2 regions of the Proteocatella sp. QWL-06 genome follow, and region 2 is predicted to be linked to the other one. Evidence: riboswitches for the same ligand, from Rfam matches in the RefSeq annotation. Region 2 holds a riboswitch; the other holds the start of a gene.
What was found. A riboswitch is a leader RNA that binds a small molecule or an ion and turns the genes downstream of it on or off. The one in region 2 is predicted to bind thiamine pyrophosphate.
Positions count from the first base shown of each region.

Region 1 (3,387 bases), 940 kb from region 2:
CTACTGAGGAAGGTACTCGTTTGTAAAGCCTTCATTTCCAAGCTCTCTTGGAATCAGGCCCTGCTCGAACATCCAGCCATAGAATGCGCTCCATCTTTCTTCGTCAATCGCTCCCCAGGCTGATTTTTCACCCATATACTGCTGAGCGAGATACTCCTGACTTTTTTTAACAAGGTCCGGTGAAAGCTCAGGCACATGCTTTACCAGTATTTCAGCTGCCTGAGAAGGGTTCTGCGCAGCGAATTCATATCCCTTTGCCGTAGCGCTCATGAATGCCTTTGCCGTATCCGGATCAGAATCCAGGAAGTCGTTGCTGGCAACTATTACCGGAGTATAGAAATCAAGCACAGGAGACTGGTTTGCAAAAGGAATATAGTTGTACTCTATCCCCGCAAGCTCTGCCATCATAACGTCCCATCCTTCATATACCCATACGGCGTCTACATCTGTCTGCATGAGCGAAAGCGCATCTGATCCAGGGTGAGGCACCATGTTCAGCTTCTCATAATCTGCGCCTGCATCAGTCATTACCTGCTTTATGATTGCCTTTTCCGATGGCATGTCCCAGGTAGCATATGTCTTTCCTTCAAGCTTGTCAAAGCTGTCTATTCCTTTGTCCTTCATGGAGATTATTCCCGAAGTATTGTGATCCAGTACCGCTGCGACTGCAGTAACCGGAACAGGCTGCTCCGCTGTGAGCGCTACTGCCAGGGATTCCTGAAAATCCACGCCAAACTGCGCATGCCCTGTACCTACTGCAGCAAGCGCTCCGTCTTCCGGAGGCTGTATTATCTCCACCTCAAGTCCTGCTTCTTGATAATATCCGTTCTCAATGGCTGCATATACCCCTGTATGGTTCGTGTTCGGGGTCCAGTCGAGCACGAATGTAACCTTTTTAAGCTCTGCTGCGTCTGAAGCTCCTCCGTCCGAGTCTCCTCCCGAGCATGCTCCGAGTGCAATCACCATTGAAGCCGCAAGCGCTGCGCTTGCAAGTTTTTTCCAGAATTTCATGTCATTTTCTCCTTGTCCTGTTATCAGTTGTATTATAACTGTCCGTTATTTTTATCTTATCTGTCTCGTTTATAATCAGTCTCCCTGCTCCGATTTCTCCCTGATGCTCTTCCATGGCATGCTTTTTTTCTGTATCATGTCCACCAGCTTGATCAGTATCAGGCTCAGTATGCTTATGAATATTATTACCGCAAACATCCTGTCGAACGCATAGGACTTTCTCACACGGGTCATGTATACGCCAAGCCCGCCATTTCCACCTAGCCACTCCGCTATTACCGCGCCAACTATCGAATATGAAACCGCGAGCCTGAGTCCTGAAAAGAAGCTTTCCATAGCCGAGGGCAGCTTTACCCACAGGAGTATCTTTAGCCTTCCTGCCCCCATGGACCTGAAAAGCCTTATTATATCCTCATCCACGGACATAAGCCCTCCAAGGGTGCTCACCGTCATAGGAAAGAAGCACGTGATGAATATGAGCACTATCTTTGGCGCCATGCCATAGCCCATCCAGAGCACAAGAAGCGGAGCCATTGCTATCGCAGGCACTGTCTGCGTTATTATTACCGCAGGATACAGCGTCTTTCTGATAAACTCCGACTCATTCATAGCAACTGCGAGCAGAAGGGCAAAGATGATGCTCAGAAAAAGCCCTGCAAAAGCCTCCGTGAGAGATATTGCCGCGTGATCCATCAGCAGAGATGCGTCCCTGAAAAGAGCGATTGCCACGCTTTCTGGTGAAGGAAGCATGAATCCCGGCACCAGCTCAAATCGGCATACCAGATGCCATATGAGCACTATCACCGCCATGAAGACAATCGAATGGATGTTATTCGTGATGCTTCTTAACTTTTTTGTCAATTGACCACACCCCCGCCTCGGGATTGAAGGCTATCTTTACATATGACATAACGCTCGGAGCACCCTCGCGTATGCATATTATCTGGCACTGCTTCACTATCTCCATAAGCTTTTCAAAATCACCTTCTACCGTGGTCTCAAAAGGTCCCACATAAGTGTTGAGTCCGGTGGACTTTATATATTCGATCACCTTGTCCACTACCTCTATCACCTTTTCTCCCTCGACTGCAGGAAGTACCTGTATTGCAATACTTGCTTCCGGTTGTTTCATACTGTTCTCCATTTCATTTATTTATAAATAAAAAATACGCAAGCTGAGCCTGCGCAGAAAAAATTTCTCAATTTATTTTTCCTACGCCAGCATTACCTGGATCAGGTCTAAGGTCAGGAGTGCGCTAACTCCTATCTCAGCCGATTTCGCATCAGCTCCCTGTATTATATCGATATACTCTGATTGTAGCACTCATGAAGGCTTTGGTCAATGCCTGTTGTCCATGCGGCATAAATTAATTTCCATTTTTTAATAATCGGGTTTGATTTCTGCCGATAATATGATAGAATATCTATTTGTTACCATATTAAAAACACGGAATGAATGACATGATTTGAAATTCGTTAATTATATATTTGAAATGTCCTATATAAAGGAAGGTTTGCAATCAATGAAAAAAATATTGTATTTTCTTATGATCATATTAACTATGAGCCTCTCACTTGCAGGATGCAGCAAGGATGATGCCGCTACCGAAAATCAGGTGTCTGAAGATGCCGCTTCAGAGGATGCCATCTCCGGAGAGACCGCTCCCGAGGATACTGCTTCAGAGGATGCCGCGCAGGTCGATACCTCAAAGCTGCTCTCAAATCCATACGTAGAGCTTCTTAAGAGCGGAAGATACGTCCTAAAGTTCAGGGGAGTTGTGGATCTGGATCCTGAGGACATATTCTCAGACGTGACCATTGCAAGAGAAGGCGAAAATTCACTTTGGATAATCCAGGCGGAAGGCTCAAAAAGTCACATAATAACCAGGGGCGATACCGCTTTCATGGTCGACGATGAATCCCGCAGCTACATCACCGGAACAATGTCCAACATGGAAACCAGCATGATAAACGGAGAATCTCTGGAGTTCAGTTCCGAGGGTGAGGAGATAATAGACGGAAGGACCATGAAATACGAAGAATACAGCTATGACATAGGCAAGCTGAAGTTCTTTTTTGACACTGAAGATGACAAAAAACTCCATGCTGTCCTCAATACCAATCCAGTAGAAACGGTAATGATGGAAATCACGGAGTTCTCCGAAAATGTCACTCCTGACATGTTTGAAATCCCCGAGGGCTACAGCGGAATTTAGCAGACAAGCGCCTACTTTAGTATGTCCCCGAGCTCTCTTATGTCAGAAATCCTGAAGTCAGCATCTTCAAGCTCATGCGGCTCCCCATAGCCATAGTTGCAGCCTATGGACAGGAGATGGTGTTTCTTCGCTATCTCCATGTCCTGGAAACGGTCCCCGG
Region 1 covers NZ_CM178755.1:2,342,282-2,345,668, forward strand. Annotated here, with positions in the region: gene AC4PGZ_RS11205 (ABC transporter substrate-binding protein) at 1-1,011, opposite strand; gene AC4PGZ_RS11210 (ABC transporter permease) at 1,087-1,872, opposite strand; gene AC4PGZ_RS11215 (thiamine-binding protein) at 1,841-2,143, opposite strand; TPP riboswitch at 2,205-2,315, opposite strand; gene AC4PGZ_RS11220 (hypothetical protein) at 2,535-3,227, shown strand; gene AC4PGZ_RS11225 (HAD family hydrolase) at 3,239-3,387, opposite strand, start outside.
Region 1: another riboswitch for thiamine pyrophosphate. It lies ahead of AC4PGZ_RS11215 (thiamine-binding protein); the one in region 2 lies ahead of thiM (hydroxyethylthiazole kinase).

Region 2 (3,387 bases):
GAGCAGTAAGCGCAGTGACTGCGCTCATGGCATACACTCCATATGCGGTCATGGTTTTTATGTCTGCCTGAATGCCCGCACCTCCGCTTGAGTCGCTCCCTGCAATTGTAAGCGCTGTCTTCATGTCAGGCACCCCTCTATTTCTTTTCTGAGCTCAGCTGCAGCTTTTTTCAAGTCGTCCTGTGCAAATATCGCACTTATTACAGCCGCTCCGCTTATTCCGCTTTGCGACAGATATTTTATATTCTCTTTATTTATCCCTCCGATTGCAACCACAGGTATGCTGACTGCACTGCATATTTCTTTAAGAAGTTCATGACTTATATACTGTGCATCTGGCTTTGAATCCGTATGAAATACAGCCCCTGCTCCAAGATAATCAGCACCGTCCCTCTCTGCCCTCAGCGCTTCCTCAACGCTCCGTACAGATACCCCAAGGATCATATCCTTGCCGATAAGCCTTCGTACGGTTTTCGCTTCCATGTCTTCCTGCCCAATATGGACTCCATGCGCGCCTGAGGCAATCGCAATATCTACATTATCATTTATTACAAGAGGGACTCCGAATTTTTCACAGATATCTTTTAAAAGTCTGGCTTCTTCAAGAAACCTGTCCGACCTGAGGTTCTTTTCCCTGTGCTGTACGAGAGTTACCCCTCCCTCAAGTATTTTTTCAACCTGAAAGCTGAGGGATTCACATCCAAGCCACGTTCTGTCAGTAACTGCATAGAGAAGCATGTCCTTTTTATCTAATTTCATAAATCGCTCCTTTTTCAAGCTTGTCCCCGTCCATACTGAATATCTCGTCAATTATCCTGTTCCTGTATGTGGAATTACCGTCATTTATATTCATTCTATTCCAGGCAAGCTCGCCAGAAAGCCCCATCAGGCATACAGCTGCAACAGCTGCCTCAAGATCATTGTCAGGATTTGCAGTTATAAATGCTGTTATGAGCGCTGAAAGCTGGCATCCGGTTCCGGTTATGCTTTCCATCTCTTTTCTGCCATTTCTCACTGCATAGCATATCTCCCCGTCAGTTATCAGATCTGTTTGGCCAGTCATTACAATTATTGATCCGCATCTCCTCGAAAAATCTTTTATGAGCGAAACCGCTTCATCCATATCAGATTCAGTCACCGCATCTGCAATATCAGCATCTACGCCTCTGGCATTGCCGCTTCCACAAGAGAGAGTCTTTATCTCTGAGGCATTTCCTCTTATGACATCAAATCTTACTTCCTTCATGAGCATTAGCGCAGTCTGAGTGCGAAGACTGCTCGCCCCGGCGCCCACAGGATCCAGAAGCACCTTATGTCCAAGCATATTGGCTTTTTTCCCTGCAAGCACCATAGCCGGAATTGTGTCTCTGTTGAGGGTTCCAATATTTATATTCAGGCCCCCGCATATTGATGTTATCTCTTCCACTTCTTCCATGTCATCTGCCATTATCGGGCTTGCTCCACATGCAAGAAGCACATTTGCAACATCATTCACAGTCACATAGTTCGTTATATTATGAACCAGAGGTGAGTTTTTTCGCACGTTTTCCATGCATTTTTTTAACATATTTCTCCTTTCTTAAATACAAGCCGAAAGGAATGTCAACATAAAAAAACTGCAGGTATACCAATAAAAGTATACATGCAGTCGCTGCTCAGTATATCCCTACGTTGGCATTATCCAAATCAGGTTACGGGTCTAAGCATACAGCTTACTCTCAGCCTGCTGATCGCAAGCTCCCCTTGTATTTAACTTAATTATACTATAATTTATCAATAAATCAAGTATTTTATATCTGAATCGATACATTCTGGCCTTTTTCGAATGCAGTACCGGCGATTCCGGACATTTCCACCTCCAGCGTATTTTTCCCATCTGAGACTATATATTCTGTTCTAGCCCCCATAAAGATTTTATCCTTTATTTTGTAATCACCCTTGTCATCAGGAATTATTTTTATGTTCTCAGGCCTTATCAATTCATGCTTTCCATTTATATCAACGAAATTCGCTCTCCCTATGAAGGATGATACCTCCCTGCTTAGAGGCCTGAAATAGATGTCCTGAGGAGATCCCGTCTGGAGAGTTGCCATGGATCTTGCAAGCGCGACCCTCTGCTGCTGGCCACCGCTCAGATTGACAACCTGAGAACGTTCATACCCTGTTAATCCTGAGATTTCGAGATATTTCATTGCCTCTTACGAGGCAGCTTTTTTGTTCATCCTGCACAGGTGTCTCAGGCCATAGCTCACATTATCCTTTGGGAAGATCCAATATATACTTTGAAGTGAACCTTATTTTTCCCGTGGCAGTGTTTGAAACCGTAGACAGGAATATATTAGAATACTTTAGTATCATGATTGCAAAATAGATTACAACGACTGCCAGAAGGATATTCTTTATATATCCGGGAAGCTCATAAACATAGTCCTCTGAGGATGAGAGCTTGCTCCCGTCAGATGAATTTCCCGCTTTTGAAATGTTTTTTCTGTAGAAATAAAAGGCCGCTATTGCAGGTGGAATCATAAGCATGCTTATTGCCGCAGGCTTTCCGAGGCTGGAAGAAGAAAGCATCTGAAGGTATGCCGGGCCATGCGGCCGGGATCACAATGTTTCTCAGGGTCTGAAGTGGATTTACTCCAAGATCTCGAGATGCCATTATCTGCCTTATATCTATGTTCTGGAGCGTGCCCGAAAGCATAAGCGCGCTCCTCATGAAGTATCTTGTCCTCGGACTTGATACAAATACATAAAACGCTATTATGAATGAAAACAGTGTAGTGAAGCTTGAAGAAAGAATCGTAACCCACATGCTGTTCCGAATGAGTATTAAATTGCTTCTTGATAAAATATCGTGGTAGTACTTCAGCGTAAATTCTCCGTTATCAAACAGGCTCATCCTGAACACCGAAAATATAGGATACAGGACAAAAATGCAAATTGACAGAACCTCAGCAAGTAGAAGGCATCTGTCCAGAATTTTATGTATCTTCATAGCTTCCTCTCTAAAAAAGAAAAGAAAGAACTCAGAGATTATGTTCAAAGTTCCTTCTTAATGATAATCACGTTATTAAGCGTCCTTCTCTCCAGCAAGCGCTGCCCATTTTTCAAGCACAGCTTCTCTCTGAGAACCAAAAAGAAGTACATCCTGCTCAACAAGTTTGCTTACATCCAGGTCCTTCATGACCTCAGGAACATCTATTCCCTCTCTTGCCATTATTCTTGCATCTGCCTCACGAAGATTCAGCTGCCCGTTTTCAGAAAGCATATAATCTACGAATAACTTCGCCGCATCTTTGTTCTGTGAATTCTTGAATATAGCTATCGGTGCAGGAGTCCATGGAACATAATCCTCAGGTTCTACTGCAGTTACGGGAAGTTCCTGAT
Region 2 covers NZ_CM178755.1:1,400,348-1,403,734, forward strand. Annotated here, with positions in the region: gene thiD (bifunctional hydroxymethylpyrimidine kinase/phosphomethylpyrimidine kinase) at 1-124, opposite strand, end outside; gene thiE (thiamine phosphate synthase) at 121-759, opposite strand; gene thiM (hydroxyethylthiazole kinase) at 746-1,567, opposite strand; TPP riboswitch at 1,647-1,754, opposite strand; gene AC4PGZ_RS06660 (ATP-binding cassette domain-containing protein) at 1,791-2,192, opposite strand; gene AC4PGZ_RS06665 (hypothetical protein) at 2,254-2,532, opposite strand; gene AC4PGZ_RS06670 (hypothetical protein) at 2,456-2,995, opposite strand; gene AC4PGZ_RS06675 (hypothetical protein) at 3,071-3,268, opposite strand; partial or broken gene AC4PGZ_RS06680 (hypothetical protein) at 3,302-3,387, opposite strand, start outside; gene AC4PGZ_RS06685 (extracellular solute-binding protein) at 3,354-3,387, opposite strand, start outside.